Regions from separate parts of the Peribacillus sp. FSL K6-1552 genome, predicted to be linked through region 3. Evidence: a T-box and tRNA genes for the amino acid it is inferred to sense, from the RefSeq annotation. Region 3 holds a T-box; the other regions hold tRNA genes.
What was found. A T-box is a leader RNA that pairs with one kind of tRNA and senses whether it is charged. The one in region 3 lies ahead of pheS (phenylalanine--tRNA ligase subunit alpha), so its partner is inferred to be a tRNA-Phe.
Positions count from the first base shown of each region.

Region 1: it has a tRNA-Phe gene. The T-box ahead of pheS (phenylalanine--tRNA ligase subunit alpha) is inferred to sense a tRNA for this amino acid. The anticodon was not compared.
Region 2: it has a tRNA-Phe gene. The T-box ahead of pheS (phenylalanine--tRNA ligase subunit alpha) is inferred to sense a tRNA for this amino acid. The anticodon was not compared.

Region 1 is NZ_JBBOST010000001.1:782,145-788,375, reverse strand. It holds gene NST21_RS03755 (hypothetical protein) at 1-62, opposite strand, end outside; gene NST21_RS03750 (hypothetical protein) at 759-971, opposite strand; tRNA gene NST21_RS03745 (tRNA-Leu) at 1,334-1,414, opposite strand; tRNA gene NST21_RS03740 (tRNA-Cys) at 1,423-1,496, opposite strand; tRNA gene NST21_RS03735 (tRNA-Gly) at 1,505-1,579, opposite strand; tRNA gene NST21_RS03730 (tRNA-Gln) at 1,583-1,657, opposite strand; tRNA gene NST21_RS03725 (tRNA-His) at 1,696-1,771, opposite strand; tRNA gene NST21_RS03720 (tRNA-Trp) at 1,789-1,862, opposite strand; tRNA gene NST21_RS03715 (tRNA-Tyr) at 1,873-1,956, opposite strand; tRNA gene NST21_RS03710 (tRNA-Thr) at 1,972-2,047, opposite strand; tRNA gene NST21_RS03705 (tRNA-Phe) at 2,055-2,130, opposite strand; tRNA gene NST21_RS03700 (tRNA-Asp) at 2,143-2,218, opposite strand; tRNA gene NST21_RS03695 (tRNA-Met) at 2,224-2,297, opposite strand; tRNA gene NST21_RS03690 (tRNA-Val) at 2,388-2,463, opposite strand; tRNA gene NST21_RS03685 (tRNA-Glu) at 2,478-2,552, opposite strand; tRNA gene NST21_RS03680 (tRNA-Ser) at 2,562-2,653, opposite strand; tRNA gene NST21_RS03675 (tRNA-Asn) at 2,659-2,733, opposite strand; rRNA gene rrf (5S ribosomal RNA) at 2,743-2,858, opposite strand; rRNA gene NST21_RS03665 (23S ribosomal RNA) at 2,975-5,907, opposite strand; rRNA gene NST21_RS03660 (16S ribosomal RNA) at 6,083-6,231, opposite strand, start outside.
Region 2 is NZ_JBBOST010000001.1:5,168,771-5,175,001, reverse strand. It holds tRNA gene NST21_RS24830 (tRNA-Thr) at 2-77, shown strand; tRNA gene NST21_RS24825 (tRNA-Lys) at 98-173, shown strand; tRNA gene NST21_RS24820 (tRNA-Leu) at 183-264, shown strand; tRNA gene NST21_RS24815 (tRNA-Gly) at 273-347, shown strand; tRNA gene NST21_RS24810 (tRNA-Leu) at 360-448, shown strand; tRNA gene NST21_RS24805 (tRNA-Arg) at 458-534, shown strand; tRNA gene NST21_RS24800 (tRNA-Pro) at 544-620, shown strand; tRNA gene NST21_RS24795 (tRNA-Ala) at 638-713, shown strand; tRNA gene NST21_RS24790 (tRNA-Met) at 741-817, shown strand; tRNA gene NST21_RS24785 (tRNA-Ile) at 828-904, shown strand; tRNA gene NST21_RS24780 (tRNA-Ser) at 923-1,015, shown strand; tRNA gene NST21_RS24775 (tRNA-Met) at 1,120-1,193, shown strand; tRNA gene NST21_RS24770 (tRNA-Asp) at 1,200-1,275, shown strand; tRNA gene NST21_RS24765 (tRNA-Phe) at 1,298-1,373, shown strand; tRNA gene NST21_RS24760 (tRNA-His) at 1,391-1,466, shown strand; tRNA gene NST21_RS24755 (tRNA-Gly) at 1,471-1,544, shown strand; tRNA gene NST21_RS24750 (tRNA-Ile) at 1,551-1,627, shown strand; tRNA gene NST21_RS24745 (tRNA-Asn) at 1,640-1,714, shown strand; tRNA gene NST21_RS24740 (tRNA-Ser) at 1,716-1,806, shown strand; tRNA gene NST21_RS24735 (tRNA-Glu) at 1,810-1,881, shown strand; gene NST21_RS24730 (TraR/DksA C4-type zinc finger protein) at 1,922-2,671, opposite strand; gene NST21_RS24725 (1,4-dihydroxy-2-naphthoate polyprenyltransferase) at 2,817-3,737, opposite strand; gene NST21_RS24720 (isochorismate synthase) at 4,036-5,445, shown strand; gene menD (2-succinyl-5-enolpyruvyl-6-hydroxy-3-cyclohexene-1-carboxylic-acid synthase) at 5,438-6,231, shown strand, end outside.
Region 3 is NZ_JBBOST010000001.1:4,299,948-4,306,178, forward strand. It holds gene rnhC (ribonuclease HIII) at 1-754, shown strand, start outside; gene pheT (phenylalanine--tRNA ligase subunit beta) at 920-3,334, opposite strand; gene pheS (phenylalanine--tRNA ligase subunit alpha) at 3,362-4,402, opposite strand; T-box leader at 4,462-4,701, opposite strand; gene NST21_RS20725 (TrmH family RNA methyltransferase) at 4,746-5,504, opposite strand; gene sspI (small acid-soluble spore protein SspI) at 5,627-5,836, shown strand; gene NST21_RS20735 (general stress protein) at 5,871-6,231, opposite strand, start outside.

The DNA.
Region 1 (6,231 bases), 3.5 Mb from region 3:
TCATAATGGCCCCAACGATTGCTATGAACACGTAATTTAAAATCCTCACCGATATTATTCAAATTTTCCCCTCTCTTCCCATAATACTACAATTATATTTTACCACCAGAACGCAGTAAATGACGAACTTCACGGTATTTTAATATCATCAATTTAATATCCTTTTCTGTCATTGTTACCAATGGTCGTTTAATCGCATTAAATTGTTCTTGATAATATTTCAAAGTATGAGGACAAAGATTCCTTAATTGGCAGTCTTCAAAGAATAATTTAAACTCCAATTCATCAGATTTAACGTAAGTAGTTTTGTAACAATTCTTAATTCATCTTCCGATAGTAAATTTCTTCCTTTACTCATCGCACACTACCCCGCACAATATTTGTACATATTCTGTAGTGCGTGATAAACACAAAAAAGCTTCACACAATTAAGTGTGAAGCTTGAAGTAATAGCTTTTCTTCGCTACCGGTGGCCGGGGTCGAACCCGCACTCCAGATGAACACGATTTTGAGCCGTGCTTCGGGCAATTTCGAAATGGAATCGAACCCTTATCCGTTGATATATCGACAATATAAAGCGTGAATGACGTCACACTATTCGGTTGTATTCGTAAGATTCATTTTCAACGTGTTCACTGCTTGAACGTTTGTAAGTGCCATAAAAAACTCCCTTCCAAGTCGACTATTATGAACATCATACCTTGTCCACTTTTTTTACAGTCTACCTGAAGAGGATAACATCAAGTCGAAGTCAGACATTACCTAGGACGGAAAAATATAACAGCGTTTTCAGCCTGAGCGTTTACAAACCCATTCCTAACCATACATAATACAACATCACTTATAGGAGCACCTACCCGTAGGAACTCTCTACACGGGGATGCGCTTCCGATTATTTCAAATTTAGCAATATTCTCAAAATCATCTTCATCTCTAACTATAATGACTACATCTGGCCGTTTATTACTCATACAACCACCTCCTTTTGATGTCATAAATTAAATTATTCAGTTGTACATGAAGTTGTCGCGGCTTTTTTATTAATAAATTTTTAGGAAATATTTATCATTTTAGAGAAATGGGAGGGTCGCTAGACTCTTATCTATTAAACTACACCGTGAGGTTGCCACGGAGATCAATCGGCAGCTTCGTTCCGCTAACAGGTAACGTTAGTTCAAACAACTGCCCTTTCAGTGGGCGTTTTTTTTTGGTCGAAAATCAAAACATTCTGATTTAACATAGCCTAAATAAAAACGCACGACTAAAAATCCGTGAAAACACGAAAAAACGGCTTTCCAATTAAGGAAAACCGCTTTATATCGCCGTTCTAAGATACCGGTGGCCGGGGTCGAACCGGCACTCCAGAGGAACACGATTTTGAGTCGTGCGCGTCTGCCAATTCCGCCACACCGGCATTTTTGTTGGAGGCGGCAACCGGAATCGAACCGGTGGTAAAGGTTTTGCAGACCTCTGCCTTACCGCTTGGCTATGCCGCCAACGTTTTTGGAGCGAAAGACGGGATTCGAACCCGCGACCCCAACCTTGGCAAGGTTGTATTCTACCACTGAACTACTTTCGCGAATGGCTGGGCTAGAAGGGATCGAACCTTCGCATGACGGAATCAAAATCCGTTGCCTTACCGCTTGGCTATAGCCCATTGACGTTATATTTATTATACCATCATTTATTAAAAAATGGGGCGACTGATGGGAATCGAACCCACGAATGCCTGAACCACAATCAGGTGCGTTAACCACTTCGCCACAATCGCCATTATAAAATTAAAATTGGCAGGGGTAGTAGGACTCGAACCCACACTGGAGGTTTTGGAGACCTCTGTTCTACCTTTAAACTATACCCCTATAAATAAAATGGTGGAGGGGGGCAGATTCGAACTGCCGAACCCGAAGGAGCGGATTTACAGTCCGCCGCGTTTAGCCACTTCGCTACCCCTCCGCATATGGATGTTACTGGTGCCGGCAAGAGGACTTGAACCCCCAACCTACTGATTACAAGTCAGTTGCTCTACCAGTTGAGCTACACCGGCACTACAATGGTGGCTCAGGACGGAATCGAACCGCCGACACAAGGATTTTCAGTCCTTTGCTCTACCGACTGAGCTACTGAGCCAAACAATAAAAATGGCGGTCCCGACGGGAATCGAACCCGCGATCTCCTGCGTGACAGGCAGGCATGTTAACCGCTACACCACGGGACCATAGATTGCGGGGACAGGATTTGAACCTGCGACCTTCGGGTTATGAGCCCGACGAGCTACCGGACTGCTCCACCCCGCGACGTTAATAATGCTGCTATTGCATCAAGTTTTCGTTTTAACTGTTTCATCATATCTGATATATAGAAACAACTTGTTGCTTTTTAAAAAATGGTGGAGGATGACGGGATCGAACCGCCGACCCTCTGCTTGTAAGGCAGATGCTCTCCCAGCTGAGCTAATCCTCCATATGTTTTCGAAATGGTGACCCGTACGGGATTCGAACCCGTGTTACCGCCGTGAAAGGGCGGTGTCTTAACCGCTTGACCAACGGGCCAGTTGTAAATGGCGGAGAGCAAGGGATTTGAACCCTTGAGACAGGGTTACCCGTCTACACGATTTCCAATCGTGCTCCTTCGGCCACTCGGACAGCTCTCCAATAATGGCTCCGCAGGTAGGACTCGAACCTACGACCGTTCGGTTAACAGCCGAATGCTCTACCACTGAGCTACTGCGGAACGATATAAGCTTGGCGACGTCCTACTCTCACAGGGGGAAACCCCCAACTACCATCGGCGCTGAAGAGCTTAACTGCCGTGTTCGGAATGGGAACGGGTGTGACCTCTTCGCTATCGTCACCAAACATTATTAACATTTTTTCAAGACATATATTATTATAACGTATTTTTGAGAAAATGCAAGAAGAAATTTTCATTCCTTCAAAACTAGATAATAAGAAGGTATTTCATTTTTTAAAGCGTGGTTAAGTCCTCGATCTATTAGTATCAGTCAGCTCCACATGTCGCCACGCTTCCACCTCTGACCTATCAACCTGATCATCTTTCAGGGATCTTACTAGCTTGCGCTATGGGAAATCTCATCTCGAGGGGGGCTTCATGCTTAGATGCTTTCAGCACTTATCCCGTCCGCACGTAGCTACCCAGCTATGCCTTTGGCAAGACAACTGGTACACCAGCGGTGCGTCCATCCCGGTCCTCTCGTACTAAGGACAGCTCCTCTCAAATTTCCTGCGCCCGCGACGGATAGGGACCGAACTGTCTCACGACGTTCTGAACCCAGCTCGCGTACCGCTTTAATGGGCGAACAGCCCAACCCTTGGGACCGACTACAGCCCCAGGATGCGATGAGCCGACATCGAGGTGCCAAACCTCCCCGTCGATGTGGACTCTTGGGGGAGATAAGCCTGTTATCCCCGGGGTAGCTTTTATCCGTTGAGCGATGGCCCTTCCATGCGGAACCACCGGATCACTAAGCCCGACTTTCGTCCCTGCTCGACTTGTAGGTCTCGCAGTCAAGCTCCCTTGTGCCTTTACACTCTACGAATGATTTCCAACCATTCTGAGGGAACCTTTGGGCGCCTCCGTTACTCTTTAGGAGGCGACCGCCCCAGTCAAACTGCCCACCTGACACTGTCTCCCACCCCGATAAGGGGCGCGGGTTAGAATTTCAATACAGCCAGGGTAGTATCCCACCAACGCCTCCACCGAAGCTAGCGCTCCGGCTTCTCAGGCTCCTACCTATCCTGTACAAGCTGTACCAAAATTCAATATCAGGCTGCAGTAAAGCTCCACGGGGTCTTTCCGTCCTGTCGCGGGTAACCTGCATCTTCACAGGTACTATAATTTCACCGAGTCTCTCGTTGAGACAGTGCCCAGATCGTTACACCTTTCGTGCGGGTCGGAACTTACCCGACAAGGAATTTCGCTACCTTAGGACCGTTATAGTTACGGCCGCCGTTTACTGGGGCTTCGGTTCAAAGCTTCGCTTGCGCTAACCTCTCCCCTTAACCTTCCAGCACCGGGCAGGTGTCAGCCCCTATACTTCGCCTTGCGGCTTCGCAGAGACCTGTGTTTTTGCTAAACAGTCGCCTGGGCCTATTCACTGCGGCTTTTCTGGGCTATTCACCCTAAAAAGCACCCCTTCTCCCGAAGTTACGGGGTCATTTTGCCGAGTTCCTTAACGAGAGTTCTCTCGCACACCTTAGGATTCTCTCCTCGCCTACCTGTGTCGGTTTGCGGTACGGGCACCTTACATCTCACTAGAGGCTTTTCTTGGCAGCGTGGAATCAGGAACTTCGGTACTATATTTCCCTCGCCATCACAGCTCCGCCTTAATGGAAACGGGATTTGCCTCGTTTCCGGCCTAACTGCTTGGACGCGCATATCCAACAGCGCGCTTACCCTATCCTTCTGCGTCCCCCCATCGTTCAAACGATGTATAGGTGGTACAGGAATATCAACCTGTTGTCCATCGCCTACGCCTTTCGGCCTCGGCTTAGGTCCCGACTAACCCTGAGCGGACGAGCCTTCCTCAGGAAACCTTAGGCATTCGGTGGAAGGGATTCTCACCCTTCTTTCGCTACTCATACCGGCATTCTCACTTCTAAGCGCTCCACCAGTCCTTCCGGTCTGACTTCAACGCCCTTAGAACGCTCTCCTACCATCGACACCATACGGTGTCAATCCACAGCTTCGGTGATACGTTTAGCCCCGGTACATTTTCGGCGCGGAGTCACTCGACCAGTGAGCTATTACGCACTCTTTAAATGATGGCTGCTTCTGAGCCAACATCCTGGTTGTCTAAGCAACTCCACATCCTTTTCCACTTAACGTATACTTTGGGACCTTAGCTGGTGGTCTGGGCTGTTTCCCTTTCGACTACGGATCTTATCACTCGCAGTCTGACTCCCAAGAATAAGTATTTGGCATTCGGAGTTTGACTGAATTCGGTAACCCGTTGGGGGCCCCTAGTCCAATCAGTGCTCTACCTCCAATACTCTCATCTTGAGGCTAGCCCTAAAGCTATTTCGGAGAGAACCAGCTATCTCCAGGTTCGATTGGAATTTCTCCGCTACCCACACCTCATCCCCGCACTTTTCAACGTGCGTGGGTTCGGGCCTCCATTCAGTGTTACCTGAACTTCACCCTGGACATGGGTAGATCACCTGGTTTCGGGTCTACGACCTCATACTCATTCGCCCTATTCAGACTCGCTTTCGCTGCGGCTCCGTCTTATCAACTTAACCTCGCATGAAATCGTAACTCGCCGGTTCATTCTACAAAAGGCACGCCATTACCCATTAACGGGCTTTGACTACTTGTAGGCACACGGTTTCAGGATCTATTTCACTCCCCTTCCGGGGTGCTTTTCACCTTTCCCTCACGGTACTGGTTCACTATCGGTCACTAGGTAGTATTTAGCCTTGGGAGATGGTCCTCCCTGCTTCCGACGGGATTTCTCGTGTCCCGCCGTACTCAGGATCCACTCAGGAGGGAACGAAGTTTCAACTACAGGGTTTTTACCTTCTTTGACGGACCTTTCCAGATCACTTCATTTACCCCGTTCCTTTGTAACTCCATGTTGAGTGTCCTACAACCCCAAGAGGCAAGCCTCTTGGTTTGGGCTAATTCCGTTTCGCTCGCCGCTACTCAGGAAATCGCATTTGCTTTCTCTTCCTCCGGGTACTTAGATGTTTCAGTTCCCCGGGTCTGCCTTCAGTACCCTATGTATTCAGGTAAAGATACTGTTCCATTACGAACAGTGGGTTTCCCCATTCGGAAATCTCCGGATCAAAGCTTACTTACAGCTCCCCGAAGCATATCGGTGTTAGTCCCGTCCTTCATCGGCTCCTAGTGCCAAGGCATCCACCGTGCGCCCTTTCTAACTTAACCGTTAAAAAAGATCTTACTGATGCTTTGAAAAAATTAATTGCCTTCTATCTATTATCTAGTTTTCAAGGAACAAAGAAGAAAGAATTCCATCACTACGTGATGAGATCTTTCGAATCTGAATGAATTACTCATTCAAAACTGAACAAAACAAAAGCGCTCTCGTATTTATCCTTAGAAAGGAGGTGATCCAGCCGCACCTTCCGATACGGCTACCTTGTTACGACTTCACCCCAATCATCTGTCCCACCTTAGGCGGCTGGCTCCATAAAGGTTACCTCACCGACTTCGGGTGTTACAAACTCTCGTGGTGTGACGGGCGGTGTG
Region 2 (6,231 bases), 870 kb from region 3:
TGCCGGTGTAGCTCAACTGGTAGAGCAACTGACTTGTAATCAGTAGGTTGGGGGTTCAAGTCCTCTTGCCGGCACCATCTTTTATTATTAAACGTACGAGCCATTAGCTCAGTTGGTAGAGCATCTGACTTTTAATCAGAGGGTCGAAGGTTCGAATCCTTCATGGCTCACCATTATATTATGCGGGTGTGGCGGAATTGGCAGACGCACCAGACTTAGGATCTGGCGCCGCAAGGCGTGGGGGTTCAAGTCCCTTCACCCGCATCTTTCATGCGGAAGTAGTTCAGTGGTAGAATACAACCTTGCCAAGGTTGGGGTCGCGGGTTCGAATCCCGTCTTCCGCTCCACTTTTCGTATGTGCCGGGGTGGCGGAACTGGCAGACGCACAGGACTTAAAATCCTGCGGTAGGTGACTACCGTACCGGTTCGATTCCGGTCCTCGGCACCATCTTAATATGCGCCCGTAGCTCAATTGGATAGAGCATCTGACTACGAATCAGAAGGTTGTAGGTTCGACTCCCGCCGGGCGCACCATGTTTTTTGCGGGAAGTAGCTCAGCTTGGTAGAGCACTTGGTTTGGGACCAAGGGGTCGCAGGTTCGAATCCTGTCTTCCCGACCACGTGATTTCTAATGAATGGGGCCTTAGCTCAGCTGGGAGAGCGCCTGCCTTGCACGCAGGAGGTCAGCGGTTCGATCCCGCTAGGCTCCACCATTTTTCATCAAAAACTTATATTATATTGGCGGTGTAGCTCAGCTGGCTAGAGCGTACGGTTCATACCCGTGAGGTCGGGGGTTCGATCCCCTCCGCCGCTACCAATAAATATAAGGACCTTTAGCTCAGCTGGTTAGAGCAGACGGCTCATAACCGTCCGGTCGTAGGTTCGAGTCCTACAAGGTCCACCATGTAATTTTTTTAGCCACGGAGGTATACCCAAGTTCGGCTGAAGGGATCGGTCTTGAAAACCGACAGGGGAGTCAAATCCCGCGGGGGTTCGAATCCCTCTACCTCCTCCATTTCTTTAAAAGCAGCAAGTTGTTTTGAAACAACCTTTACATAGAGGAAGCGGATGAAACAATCTACACGAAAACTTGATGCAAAATCGTTTCATTATTACCGTCGCGGGGTGGAGCAGTCCGGTAGCTCGTCGGGCTCATAACCCGAAGGTCGCAGGTTCAAATCCTGTCCCCGCAATTATTAGGTCCCGTGGTGTAGCGGTTAACATGCCTGCCTGTCACGCAGGAGATCGCGGGTTCGATTCCCGTCGGGACCGCCATTATTAAATTTAATACAAATGTGGCTCAGTAGCTCAGTCGGTAGAGCAAAGGACTGAAAATCCTTGTGTCGGCGGTTCGATTCCGTCCTGAGCCACCATTATTTCAAAAATTACGGCGATTGTGGCGAAGTGGTTAACGCACCTGATTGTGGTTCAGGCATTCGTGGGTTCGATTCCCATCAGTCGCCCCATTTCGCGGGTGTAGTTTAGTGGTAAAACCTCAGCCTTCCAAGCTGATGATGAGGGTTCGATTCCCTTCACCCGCTCCAATTTATGGGCCTATAGCTCAGCTGGTTAGAGCGCACGCCTGATAAGCGTGAGGTCGATGGTTCGAGTCCATTTAGGCCCACCATATTCATATTGTTCCGCAGTAGCTCAGTGGTAGAGCATTCGGCTGTTAACCGAACGGTCGTAGGTTCGAGTCCTACCTGCGGAGCCATGGGGAAGTACTCAAGAGGCTGAAGAGGCGCCCCTGCTAAGGGTGTAGGTCGCGTGAGCGGCGCGAGGGTTCAAATCCCTCCTTCTCCGCCATTTGGCCCGTTGGTCAAGCGGTTAAGACACCGCCCTTTCACGGCGGTAACACGGGTTCGAATCCCGTACGGGTCATAAAAAAGAAGCATACATTCTGTATGCTTCTTTTTTTTATTTATTTCTCTTCATTGATATAACTATCTTTTTGTTTATAAGGAATGTCTCCAAGCTGAGATTTAACATTTTCTTCATCTAATGTATCTTCATAGTTCTTTTTCTTTTTATTCGGGATACCCCTTATTTTTTTTCCTTCGATATCATTTGCTACAAATCCTTCATAGTCTTCAGAAAATCCATCGGTTTCATCTTCTGTTTTATAAAGATTATAATAGCTGTCATGATCGCCCGTGTAATCCGCAGGTGTTTCAGATGTACCAAATTTGGCTACTTCGCCAAAGCTATCTTCTTTATCTACTATTTCACTTCCATGACGGTTTTCAAAATTATTTCCCTTTGATGGAATCAGTACGTCTTCTTCAACTGGTCGATCTTGTGTAGTCGGTCGTTCTGGGGCGTGCTCGACACAATAGAGAGTGGTAGGTATGGCTTCAAGCCGTTCAAAAGGGATTTCTGTATCACAGGTTTTACAATGGCCATAGAAGCCTGCTTCTATCGCATTCAATGCATTCTTGACTTTTTCCATTTCAGATTGTGCATGCTCATCTAGTGCCTGGTTTCTTTCCATTTCGAATAATTCAGTTCCAAGGTCAGCGGGATGATTGTCATAGGAGGATAGTTCCCCTACAGATTCTGTCTGACTTTTATTTAGAAGTGTTTGTTCATCATTTTTGAGCCTATTATTCAGTTCTTCTTTTTCTATAAGTAGTTCTTTTTTTAAATGTTGCGTTTGTTGTTTGGTTGCCATGTTTATTTCACTCCTTCGAAAGTCTATATCTCATTTGAATAATGGTTGGATGGGTGTCTTATCCATTACCCGAATCGGAGGGGAGGGAAACAAATTGGAAGGAAGCAAAAAAGGACTGAGTCAAAATCGACTCAGTCCTTAGCGATTAAATAAGATAGCTGATGAATAATCCAATGGCCATAAGCAGGCCGAAGAAGGTGTTCGTTTGGGCCGTGGCTTTCATCGCAGGTACCATCGTAATAGGTGACGTTTTACCGACGAAGCCTTTGATTGCTGCCAAGGCTTTCGGAATGCTTAGGAAGGCAAGCAAAATCCATGCTGTAACGCTTTCAGCTAGGACTAATCCTACTAGCCATAGGTAAGAGAAGGCAAACATAATTGCCATAAATGTTAAGGCATTTTTTCTGCCCATTACTACAGGCATCGTTTTACGGCCGTGTGCCTTATCTCCGTCATGATCACGGAGGTTATTGGATAAATTGATTAACCCGACTAAAATTCCGCTTGGTATAGCAATTAAGATAGCTGTGGTAGAAACAAAACCAGTTTGAATGAAATAGGCAATCAAGATTATCAAAAAGCCCATAAACAATCCAGAAAAAAGTTCTCCAAATGGTGTGTATGAAATAGGCAGTGGACCGCCAGTGTAAAGGTAGCCGACAAGCATACAGACCAGGCCTACCGCAGCAAGCCACCAAGATGATGCTGCACAGATATAGATTCCAAGTATCAGTGCGATGCCATACATACTAAGAGCTAAGGTCATGATGAGTTTTGGAGTCATGCCATGACGGACAATGCCACCACCGATGCCAACAGATTCTTCCGTATCCAATCCTCTCTTGAAATCATAGTATTCATTGAATAAGTTCGTTGCAGCTTGGATAAGGATACTTGCAATCATCATGGCTGCAAATAGTAGCCAATTTACGCCATCTTCTAAAAGTGCAATCATAGTTCCAAGTAGGACTGGAACAAAAGCTGCGGTAAGTGTATGTGGACGAATTAACTCCCACCAAATTTTCCAGGTTCGTTTAAGGGGAAGGTCGTCGTATTCTGTTTGCATTATTTCTCTCCTCAAAATCATTATTAGTTCCCTTGAAATTATATCAAATATTGAAATTGTTCACAAAAGGTTATCCTATTTAGTGTAGGAAAAGTGGTGTGGAGTGTCAATTGAATTTCATAGACGATCACTTCCAATATCAAGGATATTCTACTTCATTCACTAAGAATCATATAATAAGGAAAAAAGCAGTCATGAATCGTTCGATAAAGGGGCGTTTTATTGACATTGGGTTGAAGAGAGGTGTATCTTTAAATAGGTTAAAAAGCTTTTAAAATGTACATTTGGGGGGATTTTTTTGGCTATCTCAGAAGAAACTGAACAGTTTCAGGGACTGGCTTCAGCTATACAAAAGGCAAAGGACTTGAATGGTCAAGTTCTATTCAGTCATATTAAGAAAATAAATTGCAACAACCCCCTTTCATTTTATCAAGCTGGAAGAGAACGGTATGCGGGTGAACGCTTTTTCTGGGAGGACCCTGCAAAAGATATAACCATTACTGGTTTAGGCAACGTTAAGAAACTCCAAGCGGCATCAAATGCCGACCGTTATAGAGAAGTCGAAATGAGCTGGATCAAACTGCAGAATACTGCTGTCAAAACAGGAGTGACCGATGTAGAAGCAACTGGTCCTTTACTCTTTGGTGGCTTTTCTTTTGATTATGAAACTAACAGTACGCTCCTTTGGAATCAATTCGGGGACAATCTGTTTTATATACCTGCCTTCATGCTATCGCTAGTGGGGGAGCAAGCTTACTTAACGACAAACCTACTTTGTTCACCGGATGATTCAGAAAAACTCTTCATAGATATGATAAATGAACGGGAATCTTTCCTTATCGAAAGCTTGAATGGCACCGAACTGCGTGCCAATACTCTTGTTAAGCAGAAGGAAGTCAAACCTAAGGAATGGAAGCAGACGGTTGCAGAGGCTGTTGAGGAAATCAAGACAACAGATCTCGACAAGATTGTTTTGGCAAGGGAGCTGCGCCTTGTGTTTGAGCGCTCCATTGATTCAGAGAAAGTACTCGAGCAATTGATTGCTGAGCAGCCATTAAGCTATATTTTTAGTTTGGAAGCGGGCGGTGACTGTTTCGTGGGTGCAACTCCTGAGCGTTTGATAAAGAAGCAGGGTAATGAAGTCTTTTCTACCTGTCTCGCAGGATCGATGGGACGGGGGAAAACTGAAGAAGAGGATGCTTGTCTTGGTGATGAACTGCTTCATGACCAAAAGAATTTACAAGAGCATCAATACGTCGTTTCGATGATATCAAATGCGTTTGAGGCGGTATGTGAAAAGGTAATAGTTCCGACCGAACCGAAATTGATGAAAAACCGTCATATTCAGCATTTGTATACACCGGTCCGTGGAATTTGCAATGAGGGTGTCACGATTTTTGAATTTGTAGAAAATCTGCATCCAACACCTGCAATGGGCGGGCTTCCGAAAGAAGAAGCTGTCGCCCGTATTCGGGAAATAGAAGGTCTTGAACGTGGCTTTTATGCGGGGCCATTAGGCTGGGTGGATGCCTATGGGAACGGGGAATTTGCAGTTGGGATTCGTTCCGCCCTACTACAGGATAATGAGGCATCGCTTTTTGCAGGATGCGGCGTAGTGGAAGATTCGACACCTGAAAGTGAATTCCAAGAAACGGGGATTAAATTCAATCCAATGCTAAGTGCTTTAGGAGGAAATCTTAATGAATGACCGAGATGCATTGACAGCGTATGCTGCTTCATTTGTCGATGAGCTTGCACAAAATAAGATGAAGCATGTGGTGGTAAGTCCAGGTTCACGATCCACACCGCTCGCTTTGCTGCTGGTAGAACATCCTGATATCGAAGTTCATATTAATGTGGATGAGCGTTCGGCTGCTTTTTTTGCCCTTGGTTTGGCTAAGGCATTAAAAGAACCTGTCGGACTTCTTTGTACGTCTGGTACAGCTGCTGCTAACTTTTACCCAGCTGTCATTGAGGCTTACTATTCAAGGGTGCCACTGATCGTGCTGACGGCTGATCGTCCGCATGAGTTGCGTGATGTCGGGGCTCCACAGGCCATTGATCAAATTCATCTGTACGGAAGGCAAGTGAAGTGGTTTGTCGAAATGGCGCTTCCGGAAAGTACCGATGAAATGATGCGATATGCGAGAACAATCGGTGCAAGGGCAGTTTCGACAGCGGCAACTGAGCCGGCTGGACCCGTACATTTGAACTTCCCGCTTCGTGAACCACTTATTCCAAATCTGGAACAAGCTAAAGAATATAGGCAAAATAAAATGACACCGGCTGTGATGATTGAAAATGGTGCACTATCACTGTCTGATTCACATATAGAGGCGCTGGCAGCTACGTTATCACAAGCGAAACAAGGAATGATCGTGTGTGGAGAATTACGGCATCCAAAGATGAAGGAAGCAATTGTAGCTTTAGCTGAGAAGCTTGCTTTCCCGATACTAGCTGACCCTCTTTCGCAGCTAAGAAGTGGCAAACACGA
Region 3 (6,231 bases):
AGGTGCTGCTGCTCCAAAGAAAAAAGCAGCATCTACCGCATCAGTCAATGTCCATCGTTATTCACCGCCTGCCCATATTGGCACCATGTCTGTTATTGGTTCGGATGAAGTCGGGACAGGAGACTATTTCGGACCCATGACCGTCGTTGCTGTCTATGCAAAAAAAGAGCAGCTGCCTCTATTAAAAGAACTGGGTGTCCAGGATTCTAAAAATCTGAAAGACCCACAGATTATCGAAATTGCCAAACAGATTAAAGATGTAGTGCCATTCAGTCTGCTTACTTGTGATAATCCGAAATATAATACACTTCAGGCAAAGGGGATGTCACAAGGGAAAATGAAGGCCCTCCTTCATAACCAGGCCATAAAGAATCTTATGCAAAAAATCCAGCCAGAACAAGCAGAAGCCGTCCTAATCGACCAATTCGCTCAACCTGATGTATTTTTCAACTACTTGAAAGGCCAAGAACTATTTCAGGCAAACGCCACCTATTTGTGCACCAAAGCGGAAGGCATTCACCTTGGGGTAGCTGCCGCTTCCATCCTGGCACGCTATGCATTCGTAAAACGCTTTGATTTACTGAGTGAAAAAGCCGGTTTCAAAATCCCTAAAGGTGCCGGCTTTGCTGTCGATGAAGCAGCAGCACGATTGATTCACGAAAAAGGAATCGACTCTTTAAATGAATTTACGAAAACCCACTTTGCCAATACGGAAAAAGCGAAGCGACTATATCAACAGAAATATCATAAATAAGGAACTATTCTGAGTCTACACTCGTATTTTTCATTGCTTTACTCGTGAGTTCGCTCCGTTTACTCGTGAGTTCATCCTGTTTACTCGTGAATTCGCTCTGTTTACTCGTGAGTTCTGATTATAAAAAGACAGCTTCCCAAAATTCAGGAGGCTGTCTTTTTGAAATTATCCTCGTAGTTCTGCGCCAGCTTTTTCTTTAACAGCCGCAAGTACATTATCATGTGCTTTTGTAATATCCTCGTCCGTTAGTGTGCGTTCCGGATCGAAGTATTTCAGTGAGTAAGCGATGGATTTCTTACCTTGCTCCATTCTTTCACCTTCGTATAAATCGAAGATGCCTACTTCTTTCAGCAGCTTTCCACCGGCTTCTATAATAATGCTTTGAATGTCCCCAGCTTTTGTTGCTTTATCAACAACAAGCGCAATATCGCGTGTGGTCGATGGGTAGCGCGGAATGGTTTCATAGGCAATTGGCGCCACTTCCGCTTCAGCTAATGCTTTTAAGGAAAGTTCAAAAATGTATGTTTCTTTAATATCCAAGTCTTTTTGAACCGTTGGGTGCACCTGTCCGATGAAGCCAATCACTTCACTATTCAACAGTACCTCAGCTGTCCGTCCTGGATGCATATCATTGATTTCCGCTTGGCGATAACTGATTTGATCAGCTAAACCTAGTGTATCGAATAACGCTTCAATCACGCCTTTAGCTACATAGAAATCCACGGGTTTCTTTTCGCCTTGCCATAGGTGGGATTCCCATAGGCCAGTGATAGCCCCAGCAATATGTTCTTTCTCTTCAGGAAGCTCTTGTCCGTCCTGCTTAAAGAATACTGAACCGATTTCATATAAGGCAAGTGAATCAAGTTGGCGAGCATTATTGTATTTCACGACTTCTAATAATTGTGGCACGATGCTCAAACGCAATTGGCTTCGTTCTTCACTCATTGGCATTGCCAAACGAATGGATTCGCGAGTTTCCAATGCGAATTGGGCCGCTTTTTCCTGGCTCGTCAGTGAATAGGTCACTGCTTGGTAAAGGCCTGCTCCTTCAAGGGTACGGCGAGCTTTCCGACGTTTGATTTGATAGTCCGTCAATTGACCTGGAGTTGCTGAACCGATTGGCAAAGTTGTGGGAATGTTGTCATACCCATATAAACGTGCCGCTTCTTCAACTAAATCCGCTTCAATCGTAATGTCACCGCGGCGGGTCGGAACTGTGATTGTGAACGTTTCATTGTCAAGCTCTACTCCAAATTGCAGGCGTTTGAAGATCGACTCTACTTCAGATACCGTCATGCCAGTACCAAGAAGTGTATTGATTTTTTCAAGTGTGATGCTTATTACAGCAGGTTCCATTGTTAATTCGTCAACTTCTGCTGTTCCTTGTAGAATTGTTCCGCCTGCATACTGTGCAATTAATTGAGCCGCACGCTCTCCAGCTTCACGTACCCGGGCTGGATCGACTCCTTTTTCAAAACGAGCACTGGCTTCACTGCGTAAACCGTGGTCTTTTGAAGCTTTACGAACAACCGTACCGGCAAAATAAGCACTTTCAATAATTATATTCGTTGTATCATTTTTCACTTCGGAATTAGCTCCGCCCATCACACCAGCAATCGCAACCGGCTCGTTGCCATTGGTGATTACTAAATGTTCAGGTGTCAAAGTACGTTCCGTTTCATCCAATGTGACCACTTTTTCTGCATCTTTCGCTCTGCGAATGACAATTTCTTTTGAACCAAAACGATCATAATCAAATGCATGTAGCGGTTGACCATATTCAAGCAAAATGTAGTTCGTAATATCGACTACGTTATTATGCGGACGAATACCTGCAGACATAAGGCGAGTCTGCATCCAAAGCGGTGACGGACCGACTTTTACATCTTTGATGATTTTAGCGATGTATAATGGATTATCTGCTTTCGCTTCCACTTTGACACTAATATAATCTGATGCTTTTTCAGCTGCTTCTTCATTCTCGATAACCGGCCATTTTACTTCCCGACCAAGAATAGCTCCTACTTCGTAGGCAACACCAAGCATGCTCAAAGCGTCAGAGCGGTTTGGGGTTAAGCCAAGTTCCAGCACTTCATCGCTTAAGCCAAGCTCTTCTAATGCATCTTTACCTACTTCCGCATCATTTGGAAACACGAAGATGCCTGTTGCATAGTCTTTAGACACAAGCTTGGATTCAAAACCCAATTCTTGAAGCGAACAAATCATACCGTGCGATTCTTCTCCGCGAAGTTTTGCTTTCTTAATTTTGAAGTTGCCCGGAAGCACAGCGCCGACAGTAGCCACCGCGACTTTTTGACCTTTATCGACATTCGGTGCACCACAGACGATTTGAACGGGATTTTCTGACCCGATATCGACTAGACATTTATTCAATTTATCGGCATTTGGATGCTGTTCACGTTCAAGTACATGTCCGATGACAACTCCTTTAAGCCCTTCACTTTTCTTTTCTACCCCTTCAACCTCAATACCGCTTTTTGTGATTTTGTCAGCAAGCTCTGTTGCATTGATGCCGGAAAGGTCTACATAATCTTGCAACCATTTATATGACACAAACATGGTAGGTCCTCCTTTTTAAAATAAAATTTATGCTTCGTGATGATGGAATTGTTTTAAGAAACGAACATCATTTGTATAGAAGTGACGGATATCATCCACACCGTATTTCAACATTGCGATTCGTTCCACACCGATTCCAAAAGCGAATCCTGAGTATTTTTTCGAATCGAATCCAGCCATTTCAAGTACGTTCGGGTGAACAATCCCGCCGCCCAGCACTTCAATCCAGCCTGTTTGTTTACAGACGCTGCAGCCTTTTCCACCGCAGATTTTACAAGAAATATCAACTTCAACAGATGGTTCTGTAAATGGGAAGAAACTTGGACGAAGACGGATTTCACGGTCTTGACCAAATACTTTTTTCGCAAACACGTCAAGCGTACCTTTCAGGTCGCTCATGCTGATGTTTTCATCGATGACCAGGCCTTCAATTTGTTGGAATTGATGGGAGTGTGTCGCGTCATCGTTATCACGGCGATATACTTTACCAGGGCAAATAATTTTAACAGGGCCTTGGCCTTTATGTTTTTCCATCGTTCTAGCTTGTACCGGTGAAGTGTGTGTACGCATTAGGATTTCATCTGTGATGTAGAAAGAGTCCTGCATATCACGTGCTGGATGGCTTTTCGGCAGGTTCAATGCCTCAAAATTGTAGTAGTCGCTTTCGACTTCTGGACCTTCTGCAACTGTGTAACCCATACCGATGAATAAATCTTCAATTTCTTCTACAACACGTGTTAATGGGTGAAGATTCCCCTTGTTAACCGGTCGTCCTGGAAGTGTAACATCAATGGTTTCTGTTGCTAGCTTTGCATTGACAGCAGCTGTTTCAAGAGCTTTTTGTTTCTCCTCAATTTTTGAAGCGATTGCTTCACGAACATCATTAGCAAGAGCACCGATTTTCGGCCGTTCCTCCGCTGACAATTTACCCATGCCACGCAATACCTCAGTGATAGGCCCTTTTTTCCCTAAATAAGAAACACGGACTTCATTCAGTTCCTTTAGTTCGGAAGCTGCGGCAACTTTTTGCAACGCTTCTTCCTGCAGTTCTAGTAAACGTTCCTGCATCATGTCTTCCTCCTTTATTTTCCTTTTGTAAAAATAAACACAAAAAAACCCCAATCCCAGAAAGGGACGAGGTTTATGTATCGCGGTACCACCCTTATTAGTGCACAAGCAAAAAAACTTCGCACTCACTTCATAAAAATAACGGCTCTTCACCGGAACATTTTTCGGACCCTATGTCTTCCCAATGCCAACTCGAAAGGTGAATTCCCTTAAGCAGCGCCATAAAAATGCTTTCAGTCACGGCATTTTTTCCCTGGTTATGGATATCTTAAGTTACTACTCTTTGTCATCGTTGTTTTCATTATAAAATTCTGTTTTATTATATTATAATTCGTCAGCCGTTTCAAATTGATTTTCGTAAATGGTACATTAAAATCCCAGCTGCAATCCCTACATTAAGAGATTCGCTTTTCCCGTAGATAGGAATATAGAGGTTTTTCGTAGTTTTCTCTAGCAATCCCTTTGCTACTCCCTGTCCTTCATTACCGACAAGCAAAGCAAATCGAGAGGACTTTTCCACTTCTTCAAATGGCGAGGCTCCTTCAAGGGCTGTGCCGTAAACCGGTGTGCCTTTTTGCTTTAATTCATCGATGATTTCAGAAAGGTTTCCTTTGATGACAGGCATATGAAACAGGCTTCCTTGCGTCGAACGGACCACTTTCGGATTATACAGATCTGCACAACCTTCTCCGAGAATGACAGCATCAATTCCAGCCGCATCTGCCGTCCGAATCATCGTTCCGAGATTCCCTGGATCCTGTACCGCATCTATCAACAATAGTTTATCCGGATTAATGGACGCCATACTAATTGATTTCTGCTCACATACAGCTGCAATTCCCTGAGGGGTCTCTGTATCACAAATCGCTTTCATAATATCATTTTTAACATAAATGACTTCTGTGCCTTCTAGTGTAAAATGGGCAGGCATTTCTGTTTCATCATTAACAATCACTTCAATGACGATTTCTTCCTTTAACGCTTCTTCAACGAGGTGAAAGCCTTCGACTAAATATTTCCCTGTTTTGTCGCGCTCTTTCTTCGTCAATAGCTTTTTCCATTGCTTCACTTGCGGGTTTTTTACGGATTCAATATATTTCAAGGTTAAACGCTCCTTTAACTTTACACTGATTGTCCTATTATAACGCAATTTACATACATATTGCATGCCAGTTTGTGAAATGCTATTAATGTGAGTCATTATGTGTAAGAGGAGGAATAAATGTGAATTTAAACCTAAGGAATGCGATCATTCAAAACGTAACCGGGAATACTCAAGAGCAGCTAGAAGACACGATTGTCGATGCAATTCAGAATGGCGAGGAAAAAATGCTTCCTGGATTGGGCGTATTATTCGAGGTCATTTGGCAAAATTCATCTGAGCAGGAAAAACATGAAATGATTACTGTTCTCGAATCAGGATTAAAAAAATAACAGCCCTCGCAGGCTGTTATTTTTTTGTATTCGCTTACTTCGGCACTACTTTATCAAAGCCTGACTTTAGTTCATCGATAGAGACTTCTTCATCGAGCAGTAAGATGAATTTTTTTGCGCTCACTTCTTCAAGCATTGCTTTTGTCTCATCATAAGAATAGCCGTATTTCGTGAAAAAGCTGCGTAAATCTCCAGATCCTTCATCTGTGAAGTAGTGGAAGATTCTTAAAAAAAGAGTGTCCTCCTTATCCTGATTGGCGATGATCAGGATATCCGTATGTTCATTTCCAAGCTGCACATCATTTTTTATATTAGCTGCTACTGTCATTTGGGGGCCAGTAACGCCTTTAGCTTGTAATTCTTGAATTGCAGCAAGTAGTTCCGGATTAGAGTCA